Regions from separate parts of the Enterobacter sp. UPMP2061 genome, predicted to be linked through region 1. Evidence: predicted binding sites of a transcription regulator. Region 1 holds the regulator's gene; the other holds the start of a gene.

Region 1 (5,840 bases):
CGGAAATGGACGCAACGCCTGGGCTACAACAATAGGGTAGATGGCCCCGTTAGCGATCGCCATGACGCAGAACGGAATCAAAATTTCTGCAAGCCCGGCGCCGGGAATAAAGCCGACAGCCCAGGTCGCAATCACGCTTAGCGCATACAAAACCAGCAGCCAGGGCAGCATCTGTTGGCCTCCCCATTTTTGCAGCGCGGCGCGACAGCCATAGCCACCCACCAGGAAGGCGATGGTCTGTGGTACATAGCTCAGGCCGATAGCCGCCGGGCTGTAGCCCATGTCATGCAGAATGAACGGCGAACCGGTTAGCCAGGCAAAGAAGCTGGCAGAGCAGGCAGCATAAATCAGCACGTTACCGCGATAGGCTTTCGACCGCAGTAAAGAGGTAAAGGTGATGGGCTTTGCGTCCGGATGCGTCTCTTTTTTATGCGCAGGTTTAAGCCCGAAAGCAGGCAGCATCAGGACCAGCGTAATAGCAAAGAGCGTGGCGAAAATGGCCTGCCAGTCGAAATGCGCCAGGATCCAGCTGCCCAGTAACGGGGCAAGCGCCGGCGACAGGCCGACCAGCGGCATAATAGTGGCGAATATGCGGTTAGTGCGCGAGGCGGGGTAGTAATCGGTCACCAGCGCCTGCCAGGTCACCGCTGCGGCGCAGACACCGACCGCCTGAATAAAGCGCAGCGCCAGCAGCCAGGCGGCATCGCGGACCCACAGCATGCCCAGACAGCCTACGGCAAAAATCGCCAGACCCAACAACAGGACGGGCTTACGGCCGAAACGATCCGAGAGCGGCCCCCACAGCAATTGCGCAAAAGCAAAGCCGGCGAGGAACAAACTTAAACTGGCGCTGATGGCGGCGGCAGGGGTTTGCAAATCTTCCTGCATCGCGGCGAACGCGGGCAGATACATATCGGTCGCCAAAAAGCCCAGCACGCTTAAGCCGCCGAGCCAGACTAAAAATCCTTTCCTGGGTTGCACTGTTTTTTCTCCTGAGGAGGCAGGTGTACGTTGGCGCAGAGTGTAGGGAGTGTAAAGCGGCTTGTGAAACGCTAATATTTGGCGGGTGCATTCAAAAATTTTGCAGGCTAAATATGTGGTCAGATTATTCCCTTGAAGTGGTTGATGCCGTGGCGCGTAACGGCAGCTTTACCGGTGCCGCCCAGGAGCTGCATCGCGTTCCCTCGGCTATCAGCTATACGGTGCGCCAGCTGGAAGCGTGGCTGGCGGTGCCGCTGTTCGAGCGGCGTCATCGCGACGTGGAGCTCACGCCTGCCGGAGCGTGGTTTTTGAAGGAAGGGCGGTCTGTTATCAAAAAAATGCAGATCACCCGTGAGCAGTGCCAGCAGATCGCCAACGGCTGGCGCGGGCATCTCGCTATCGCGGTGGATAACATCGTTAAGCCGGAGCGGACCCGGCAGATGATCGTCGATTTCTATCGTCATTTTTCCGACGTCGAACTGCGTGTTTCGCAGGAAGTGTTCAACGGCGTCTGGGATGCGCTGGCGGACGGCAGGGCGGAGATGGCGATTGGTGCAACCCAGGCGATCCCGGTTGGGGGGCGCTACGCGTTTCGCGACATGGGCATGCTGAGCTGGACCTGCGTGGTCGCGCGCGATCACCCGCTGGCGGCGCTGGAAGGTCCGCTGAGCGATGACACCTTACGCAACTGGCCCTCGCTGGTGCTGGAAGATACCTCCCGCTCGCTGCCCAAGCGCATTACCTGGCTGCTGGATAATCAGCGCCGCGTGGTCGCACCGGACTGGGAGTCGTCAGCCACCTGTCTGAGCGCGGGGCTGTGCGTTGGCATGGTGCCGGTGCATTTTGCGCGCCCGCGCATCGACGCGGGAGAGTGGGTGGCCTTGACGCTGGAAAACCCCTTCCCGGATGCCGCGTGCTGTCTGACGTGGCAGCAAAACGACGTCTCGCCCGCCATGGCCTGGCTGCTGGATTATCTGGGCGACAGCGAAACGCTGAACCGGGAGTGGTTGCGGGAACCAGCATAGCTGGCCCCGTAATGAGATTAACGACGGTAGTCGCGGAACGGACCGTCCGCAACGGAACGGCGTTCAATCAGGCGCGGGTGAACTTCAATGGACTGGGACTGTTCACGCTTGTTGACGATCCTGTCCAGCAGCATGTTGAAGGCCGTTTCACCCAGCGAATCTTTCGGCTGGTGAATGGTGGTCAGCGCCGGGGTAAAGAAGCGGGCGTTGCGCACGTTGTCATAGCCGATCACCGAGATATCCTGCGGGACGCGCAGGCCGAGTTCATCCGCCGCGCAGAGCGCGCCCATCGCCATGATGTCGCCGCCGCAGAACACCGCGGTAGGGCGATGCGGCTGGGAGACGATCTGCTGCATGGCGCGATAGCCCGACTCCGGCTCGAAGTCGCCCTGAACAATCCAGTTTTCCGGCACGGTGATCAGCGCCTCTTCCATCGCTTTCATGAAACCGGCCAGACGGCCAGCTCCGGTGTTACGCTCCAGCGGACCCGGGATCACGCCAATTTCACGATGACCGCGTTCTACCAGATAACGCCCCGCCATGTAGCCGCCTTCAAAGGCGTTATCAATAACGGAGTCGGTAAAGTCTGCGCGCGCTTCGCCCCAGTCCATGACCACCATCGGAATGTGGCGATACTCTTCCAGCATAGAAAGGACCGACTCGGGGTATTCAGAACACATTACCAGCAGGCCGTCGACGCGCTTTTGCGCCATCATTGACAGGTAAGCGCGCTGTTTTTCAATGTTGTTCCACGCGTTGCCCAGAATCAGGGTATAGCCTTTCTGGAAGCAGTTTTTTTCAACGGCTTCGATGATTTCAGCAAAGTAGGCCGCTTCACTGCTGGTGGCCAGCAGACCAATCGATTTGGTGTGATTAACCTTCAAGCTGCGGGCGACCGCACTTGGCGAGTAGTGCAGCTCTTTGATTGCCGCCCAGACGGCATTACGCGTCTCTTCAGCGACGAAACGCGTTTTGTTAATAACATGTGATACGGTTGTAGTGGAAACGTTTGCGCGTTTTGCTACGTCTTTAATTGTTGCCATTAAATGTCACTCCAGACCATATCCTAAGCTCCTGAAAAAATTGAAGGTAAACGTTTGCCTTCTCTCACCCTTATCACGCAAACATGAGTTGCGACACGCCGGGAAAACGACACAGGACGTCAGGAGGGGGTCAGTGGCCGGTACGCTAATAAATTTAGCGTGGAATTTTGTCCTATCTTGATGAAAAGGGGAAGAGGTAAAGTGGATATCCGCTTAAATCCTGGAAGATTTTTGACCTGAACTGTGTAAAAATGAGCAAGCTCACTTTTCGTAGGGTGAATAAAAGGAGAAAAATTGATGAGTACCGATCTGAAGTTTTCGCTGTTTACCACCATTGTTGTTCTTGCCCTGATTGTTGCGGGTGGTTTAACCGCTGCGCTGCACTGATTCAGGAGGGGGGAGAACCTTCTCCCTCTCTTGCCGCTATTGTTACCTCTCCGGCAAAAATCTTTTGCCAAAATGTTAACTTCTCATTTTTTGTGATTGATGTCATGCTTTTGACTTCTTAGTTCTGTGCCGGGTTATGGCACGGTATCCGGAGTCTCTTCATGAAAATCAATTTTCCCCTGCTGGCCCTGGCGATTGGCGCCTTTGGGATTGGCACCACTGAATTCTCCCCGATGGGGTTATTGCCTGTTATCGCCCGGGGTGTGGACGTCTCAATTCCTGCGGCCGGTATGTTAATTAGCGCCTACGCGATTGGCGTGATGGTGGGCGCGCCGCTGATGACGCTGCTGCTTTCCCACCGCGCTCGCCGCAATGCGCTGATTTTCCTGATGGCGATTTTCACTCTCGGAAATGTGCTTTCCGCGATTTCGCCCGATTACACCACTCTGATGCTTTCGCGCATTCTGACCAGCCTCAACCATGGCGCCTTCTTCGGACTGGGCTCGGTTGTTGCCGCCAGCGTGGTGCCAAAACATAAGCAGGCCAGCGCGGTAGCCACTATGTTCATGGGCCTCACCATCGCTAATATCGGCGGCGTTCCCGCTGCCACCTGGCTGGGAGAGGCCATCGGCTGGCGTATGTCTTTCCTCGCAACCGCCGGACTGGGCGTGGTCGCGATGGTTGCGCTGTTCTTCTCACTGCCGAAAGGAAGTGCGGGAGAACGTCCGGAAGTACGTAAAGAGCTGGCGGTGCTGATGCGTCCTCAGGTGTTGTCCGCGCTGCTTACCACGGTACTGGGGGCCGGGGCGATGTTTACGCTCTACACCTATATCTCCCCGGTGCTGCACGACATTACCCACGCAACGCCACTCTTTGTTACCGCGATGCTGGTGCTGATTGGTGTCGGGTTCTCGATTGGCAACTATCTTGGTGGGAAATTTGCCGACCGCTCCGTCAGTGGAACACTGAAAGGTTTTTTAACGCTGCTGATTGTCATCATGGTGGCGATTCCGTGGCTGGCGCGTAACGAAGTGGGTGCCGCGATTGCCATGGTGGTGTGGGGCGCCGCAACCTTTGCCGTGGTGCCACCGTTGCAGATGCGCGTAATGCGCGTTGCGCACGAAGCGCCGGGGCTCTCTTCGTCGGTGAATATCGGTGCGTTTAACCTGGGCAATGCGCTGGGGGCCGCAGCGGGCGGGGCGGTGATCTCAGGTGGTTTGGGTTACAGCTTTGTGCCGGTGATGGGGGCGATCATTGCTGCACTCGGCCTGCTGCTGGTGATTATGTCTGGTCGTAAACAGCCTGAAGCGGTGTGTACGGCGGAATAAACAAAAACGCAGAAGGGCTGCCCCTTCTGCGTGTCTCTTACGCGGCGAAGTTCTTCGCAACAAATTCCCAGTTAACCAGTGCCCAGAAGTGTTCCAGGTAGTTCGGGCGCGCATTACGGTAATCAATGTAATAGGCGTGTTCCCATACGTCCACGGTCATCAGCGGCGTGGCGCTGGTGGTCAGAGGGGTACCCGCATTAGAAGTGGAAACGATAGCCAGTTTGCCATCAGCCTCTTTTACCAGCCAGGTCCAGCCGGAGCCAAAGTTTTTAACGGCTGCGTCAGTAAACTTCGTTTTAAAATCCGCGAAACTGCCGAACGCGGCGTTAATCGCTGCCGCCAGCTCACCGGTAGGTTCTCCGCCTGCATTGGGGGCCAGGCAGTGCCAGTAGAAGGTGTGGTTCCACACCTGTGCGGCGTTGTTGAATACGCCGCCGTCTGAACTGCGCACGATCTCTTCCAGCGTTTTGCCTTCAAAATCGGTGCCCTTGATCAGATTGTTCAGGTTGGTGACATAGGTCTGGTGATGCTTGCCGTAATGGTACTCCAGGGTTTCCGCGGAAATGTGCGGGGCCAGGGCGTCTTTTGCATACGGTAGTGCAGGTAATTCGAACGACATTGCTTCTCTCCTTATAGTTTTATACGTTGCCAATAACCCTACAGACAACAAGGACAGAATAGCAAATTGAAAGGGTATGCAAAAGAGGAACTTACCCTGCCATGGAGGCGGCAGGGCAGGGTTTAGCGAATGGTTTTTGGCGTCATCACGCGGCGCGCACCCACATAGTGGCGCACCCAATAATCTTCGCTGAGAGAGGTGATCTGAATGTCCTGACCGCTGCGCGGTGACTGGATAAATTTACCGTTACCCACATACACCCCAACGTGATCGGCCGTACCGCGTCCCTGGGTGCGGAAGAACACCAGGTCGCCATTTTGCAGTTCGCCACGGTTTACAGGCGCGGCGTCGCGCAGATGGTACATCTCATTGGCGGTGCGTGGAATGCGAAACTTCACCAGATCTTTATAGGCATAATAAACCAGCCCACTACAGTCAAAACCGGTGCGCGGAGAGG
Region 2 (5,840 bases), on a different contig from region 1:
TGTGTGGATACCATCATCCGCACGGCGCAGACCGGTAAAATTGGCGACGGGAAAATCTTCGTCTTTGACGTGGCGCGCGTGATCCGTATCCGTACCGGCGAAGAAGACGACGCGGCGATTTAACATTCTTGCCGGGTGGCGCTGCGCGTACCCGGCCTAAAAAACCCTTCGTAGGCCCGTGCAAGCGCAGCGCCGCCGGGCGATTACAGCACTTTATGCGGGCCGAAACATTCGTAATGAATGTTGTCTTTATTCACGCCCAGGTCTACCAGCTGCTTCGCGGCATACTGCATAAACGCTACTGGCCCACAAACGTAGAACTGCATCCCCGGTGCGCTGAACGCCCCTTCATGCTGCCCTAAATTCATCAGGCCTTCGCTGTCGAAACGAGCCGCTGCGCGGTCTGCCGCCGTCGGCAGGCGATACCAGGTATGCGCGGTGAAACGCGGCAGGGTCGCTCCGAGCGCTTTGACTTCATCCGCAAAGGCGTGCACATCACCGTTCTCCGCCGCGTGGAACCAGTTAACCTGCGCGCTGTGGTTTGCTTTCGCCAGCGTATCCAGCATCGCCAGCATTGGCGTCTGACCTACGCCTGCGGAGATCAACGTCACCGGGGTATTCGTTTCAACGGCCATAAAGAAATCGCCCGCCGGTGCCGCCAGATGGACCACGTCGCCCACGCTGGCTTCGTTATGCAGCCAGTTGGATACCTGACCGCCTTCCTCACGTTTAACCGCAATGCGATAGCCTTTGCCGTCTGGCTTGCGGGTCAGGGAGTACTGGCGAATCTCCTGGTGCGGGAAGCCTTCAGGCTTCAGCCAGACGCCCAGATACTGGCCCGGCTGGTAATCGGCAACCGGCTGACCGTCCACTGGCTCAAACTCAAAGCTGGTGATCAGTGCGCTGCGCGGGGTTTTCTCAACGATGCGGAAGGCGCGCGTGCCTTCCCAGCCGCCATTCTTGCTGGCGTTTTCACTGTAGATCTGCGCTTCACGGTTGATGAATACGTTTGCCAGTACGCCATAGGCCTTACCCCAGGCATCCAGTACCTCCTGGCCCGGGCTGAACATTTCGTCCAGGGTTGCCAGCAGGTGACTGCCTACGATGTTGTACTGCTCAGGTTTGATCTGGAAGCTGGTGTGCTTCTGGGCGATTTTTTCCACCGCAGGCAGCAGAGCCGGCAGGTTTTCGATGTTGCTGGCATAGGCGGCAATAGCGTTAAACAGCGCTTCGCGCTGATCGCCGTTACGCTGGTTGCTCATGTTGAAAATCTCTTTGAGCTCCGGGTTATGCGCGAACATGCGATCGTAGAAATGGGCGGTCAGTTTAGGACCCGTTTCAACCAGCAGGGGGATTGTGGCTTTCACGGTAGCGATGGTTTGGGCGTCGAGCATAGCAGCTTCCTTCTGATGTTACTTTAATGATGTATTTTATATGCATCTTATAAAAATACCCCTGCAATGTAAATGGTTCTTTGCATCGTGAAAAATATGCATCACAAAGCTGAAAAGAAATCCGTTGAAAATGGCGAGAGCTTTATTGCTCAAACCCTTGCGTGGCGTGGAGGTAAACGTTTGCGTAAAATCGTTTGTCAAGACCTGTTATCGCAGAACTATTCAGTTATACTGTTGCCCGTCGTCCAACAGGACTGCCTTTTCAGGCCAAAAATTTACTTGTTAGCTGAGTCAGGAGATGCGGATGTTAAAGCGTGAAATGAACATTGCCGATTATGATGCCGAACTGTGGCAGGCTATGGAGCAGGAAAAAGTACGTCAGGAAGAGCACATCGAACTGATCGCCTCCGAAAACTACACTAGCCCGCGCGTGATGCAGGCGCAGGGTTCTCAGCTGACCAACAAATATGCTGAAGGTTATCCGGGCAAGCGCTACTACGGCGGTTGCGAATACGTTGATATCGTTGAGCAGCTGGCGATTGACCGTGCGAAAGAACTCTTTGGCGCTGACTACGCGAACGTCCAGCCGCACTCTGGCTCTCAGGCTAACTTCGCTGTTTACACCGCGCTGTTGCAGCCGGGCGATACCGTTCTGGGTATGAACCTGGCGCAGGGCGGCCACCTGACTCACGGCTCCCCGGTTAACTTCTCTGGCAAACTGTACAACATCATCCCTTACGGTATTGATGAGTCCGGAAAAATTGACTACGAAGACATGGCGAAGCAGGCCAAAGAGCACAAGCCGAAGATGATCATCGGTGGCTTCTCTGCTTACTCCGGCATCGTTGACTGGGCCAAAATGCGTGAAATCGCTGACAGCATCGGCGCGTACCTGTTCGTCGACATGGCGCACGTTGCCGGTCTGATTGCGGCAGGCGTTTACCCGAACCCGGTTCCACATGCGCACGTTGTGACCACCACCACCCACAAAACCCTGGCGGGTCCACGCGGTGGCCTGATCCTGGCAAAAGGCGGTGACGAAGAGCTGTACAAAAAGCTGAACTCCGCCGTGTTCCCAAGCGCCCAGGGCGGCCCGCTGATGCACGTTATCGCCGCGAAAGCCGTCGCGCTGAAAGAAGCGATGGAGCCAGAGTTCAAGGTTTATCAGCAGCAGGTTGCTAAAAACGCCAAAGCGATGGTGGAAGTGTTCCTGAACCGTGGCTACAAAGTGGTCTCTGGCGGGACTGAAAACCACCTGTTCCTGCTGGACCTGGTTGATAAGAACCTGACCGGTAAAGAAGCTGACGCAGCCCTCGGCCGCGCCAACATTACCGTCAACAAAAACAGCGTGCCAAACGATCCGAAGAGCCCGTTCGTGACTTCCGGTATCCGTATCGGTTCTCCGGCCGTAACTCGCCGTGGCTTTAAAGAAGCGGAAGTGAAAGAGCTGGCGGGCTGGATGTGTGACGTTCTGGACAACATCAATGACGACGCGGTTATCGAGCGCGTTAAAGGTAAAGTTCTGGACATCTGCGCACGCTTCCCGGTGTACGCATAATTCTCTGCGTCGCAGAACTGAAAAAGGCCGCTCATGCGGCCTTTTTTTATGGGCTAACGTCGGTCGAGGGAGATGGCCCCCGGCCCGGTAATCGCCAGCAAAATAAAGCCGCCAGCGATACTCACATTTTTGTAGAAGTTAATCATATTTGGCAGAACCGCATCGCCCGTCATATCCCAGTAGTGGTGACCAATCACCGCTGTTCCCAGCGTATAGAAGACAAAGATCACCGCGAGGGGGCGGGTGAAAAAGCCCAGCACGATCAGAATCGCGGCGGGGACTTCCATCACCACCGCAATAATGGCGGCCAGCATGGGCATGGGGGCGCCGAGCGACGTCATATACTGAACGGTGCCGCTAAACCCCGTCAGCTTGGGATAACCGAAAATAATAAACAGGACCACAATAGCAATGCGGGCAATTAAAAGCAGGAAAGAACGAGAGGAGCCGAAATCGAAATAACGTAAGTTGTTCATGGCAAACGACCTCTTCAGGCGATGTTCTTTAAACGTAATACAATTTTGCCGCTCTCGCCATACGCCGACCGGCTGTCCATGATGTTAATTTATCGTTAATTTATAGCGCGCTAACGACTTGCTAAAGTCAGGGATTAACGCCAGACTATCGCCTCCATTTCGGGAGGGATTCATGGTCTTGCATTCCACGCGCTGGCTGGCGCTCAGCTATTTCACCTATTTCTTTAGTTACGGTATTTTTTTGCCTTTCTGGAGCGTCTGGCTCAAGGGAATTGGTCTGACGCCTGAGACCATTGGCATCCTGCTGGGCGCGGGGCTGGTGGCACGTTTCCTGGGTAGCCTGCTGATTGCGCCCCGCGTCAGCGATCCCTCCTTACTGATTAAAGCGGTGCGAATTCTGGCCCTGCTGACGCTGGTCTTTGCGGCCTGCTTCTGGGTCAGCCATCAGTTTGCCTGGCTGATGGTGGTAATGGTTGGCTTTAATCTGTTCTTCTCCCCGCTAGTGCCGCTGACGGATGCCCTGGCGAACACCTGGCAAAAGCAGATCACCATGGACTATGGCCGCGTGCGCTTGTGGGGATCGATTGCCTTCGTGATCGGCTCTGCGCTGGTCGGGAAACTGGTCAGCCTCTATGACTATCGTGCCATTCTGGCGCTGTTAACGCTCGGCATCGCCTCGATGCTGCTCGGTATGTTGCTGCGTCCGTCGGTAATGCCGCAGGGCGAAAGCCGCCATCAGGAGAGCGCCGGCTGGCCCGCCTGGCGCTCGCTGGTGGCGCAAAGCTGGCGTTTCCTGGCCTGCGTCTGTCTGCTCCAGGGGGCACATGCGGCCTATTACGGCTTCAGCGCCATCTACTGGCAGGGGGCGGGCTACTCGGCTTCTGCGGTAGGCTACCTGTGGTCGCTCGGCGTGGTGGCGGAGGTCATTATCTTCGCGCTGAGCCAAAAACTTTTCCGTCGTTTCGGGGCGCGTGACCTGCTGCTGCTTTCCGCCGTTTGCGGCGTGGTGCGCTGGGGCATCATGGGCTGGACGACGGAGCTGCCGTGGCTGATTGTGGCGCAAATTCTGCACTGCGGAACCTTCACCGTGTGCCATCTGGCGGCGATGCGCTACATTGCGGCGCGAGAGGGTGGGGACGTTATCCGTCTTCAGGCGGTCTATTCAGCGGTGGCGATGGGCGGCAGTATTGCGGTGATGACCGTATTTGCCGGTTTCCTCTATCAGCACCTGGGGCACGGTGTGTTCTGGGTGATGGCGCTGGTCGCTTTACCTGCCATCGTCATCCGCCCAAAGGTGGCTGCTCGCTCGTAACTATGATTCGAGCATAACGCGAATATGTTCCTGCTGCTGCGTGTTCAGGGCCTCAACGGCATGAATGAGCGGCGGCGAGAACAGCGGCAGGGCGGTTGGATAAGGCGTAATGACCAGCGCCGCCTCGCGGGGGGCGCCCTCCTTCTTAAACGCCTCCAGGCTAAGATAACGAATATTGAGCGGCAGCAGCGTCAGCTCGCGAAGCTGCTGCTCAATTAACGCTTCGCAGGCTTTATCTTCCCCCGTTAACAGGACCACCTGTTTTTCATGCAGGTCGGTCTCCTGCATCAGCCAGGCACCAAAAATCACCGCCACCAGAGCCATCTCTTCACCGGAGAATCGCAGACCAAATTCGGCTTCCAGCTCAAACAGCGCCTCTTTAGTGGTGCGCAGCAGCCGGGGGTATAAACGGTGGATCTCTTCCGGCAGACTGTTGTCGATGCCGATGTCAAATAAGGAGCGGTCCAGCGCCTGAGCCAGATGAATATAAAGCTGATCGGTCAGCCCCTGCTCATCGCTGAAGTTCATCCCGGTTTGCGCCCGGAAGCGGGCAATCATACGCACGATAGCGCGACGCAGGCGCTGATCCTGCTGGTGTTTATCCATCACCGGGTCGGGTGTGCGAAGCATCATAAACAGCAGGGCCAGGAACAGCTGTTCATCGCTGTGCGTTCCCTGTGGGACGCGCCGTTTCCAGTGGCGGACAATTTCCTGCGCCGTAAAGTATTCCCCTCGGGACTGCGTCCAGCTGCGCTGAACGGGCGAAAACTCTGGCGTATTGCCCAGATGATGCTGAATCAGACAATATTGCAGATAAAGCTGTAAAAACTGTACGTCGCGGGACTCAAACTGGCGCTGAAGCTTGCGCGCACAAAAGTTGATAAGCGCCCGAAGGTTCGCATCGTCATAAAGCGGGCGGGCAATGCCGTGCTGTTTAAGCGCGGTTTTTAAGGCAGGGGTAAACTGTTGGGCAACAAAATGTGGACAGAGCCGAAGCGCCCTGCGCAGCCAGTGCAGCAGGCACAAACGTTGATTAAGGGCGGAACCCTCAATTCGGTAGCAGCCATCATGGTGCGTGACGATATCAAGGCGATGATAGC

The links. The regulator PurR, encoded in region 1, represses purine synthesis genes. The targets are predictions, from matches to a motif close to CANGCAAACGTTTGCNTG.
Region 2: glyA (serine hydroxymethyltransferase) is a predicted target of PurR. The motif match lies at 1,564-1,581, and genes of this name have one in related genera.

What each region holds. Positions count from the first base shown of each region.
Region 1 covers NZ_JBSKJP010000001.1:1,055,534-1,061,373, forward strand. The annotation lists gene punC (purine nucleoside transporter PunC) at 1-981, opposite strand, end outside; gene punR (DNA-binding transcriptional activator PunR) at 1,095-2,006, shown strand; gene purR (HTH-type transcriptional repressor PurR) at 2,024-3,049, opposite strand; gene cydH (cytochrome bd-I oxidase subunit CydH) at 3,347-3,436, shown strand; gene ACWKXX_RS05170 (MFS transporter) at 3,598-4,764, shown strand; gene sodB (superoxide dismutase [Fe]) at 4,802-5,383, opposite strand; gene ACWKXX_RS05180 (C40 family peptidase) at 5,506-5,840, opposite strand, start outside.
Region 2 covers NZ_JBSKJP010000002.1:39,000-44,839, forward strand. The annotation lists gene glnB (nitrogen regulatory protein P-II) at 1-123, shown strand, start outside; gene hmpA (NO-inducible flavohemoprotein) at 204-1,394, opposite strand; gene glyA (serine hydroxymethyltransferase) at 1,699-2,952, shown strand; gene ACWKXX_RS05800 (DoxX family protein) at 3,006-3,428, opposite strand; gene ACWKXX_RS05805 (3-phenylpropionate MFS transporter) at 3,601-4,740, shown strand; gene csiE (stationary phase inducible protein CsiE) at 4,741-5,840, opposite strand, start outside.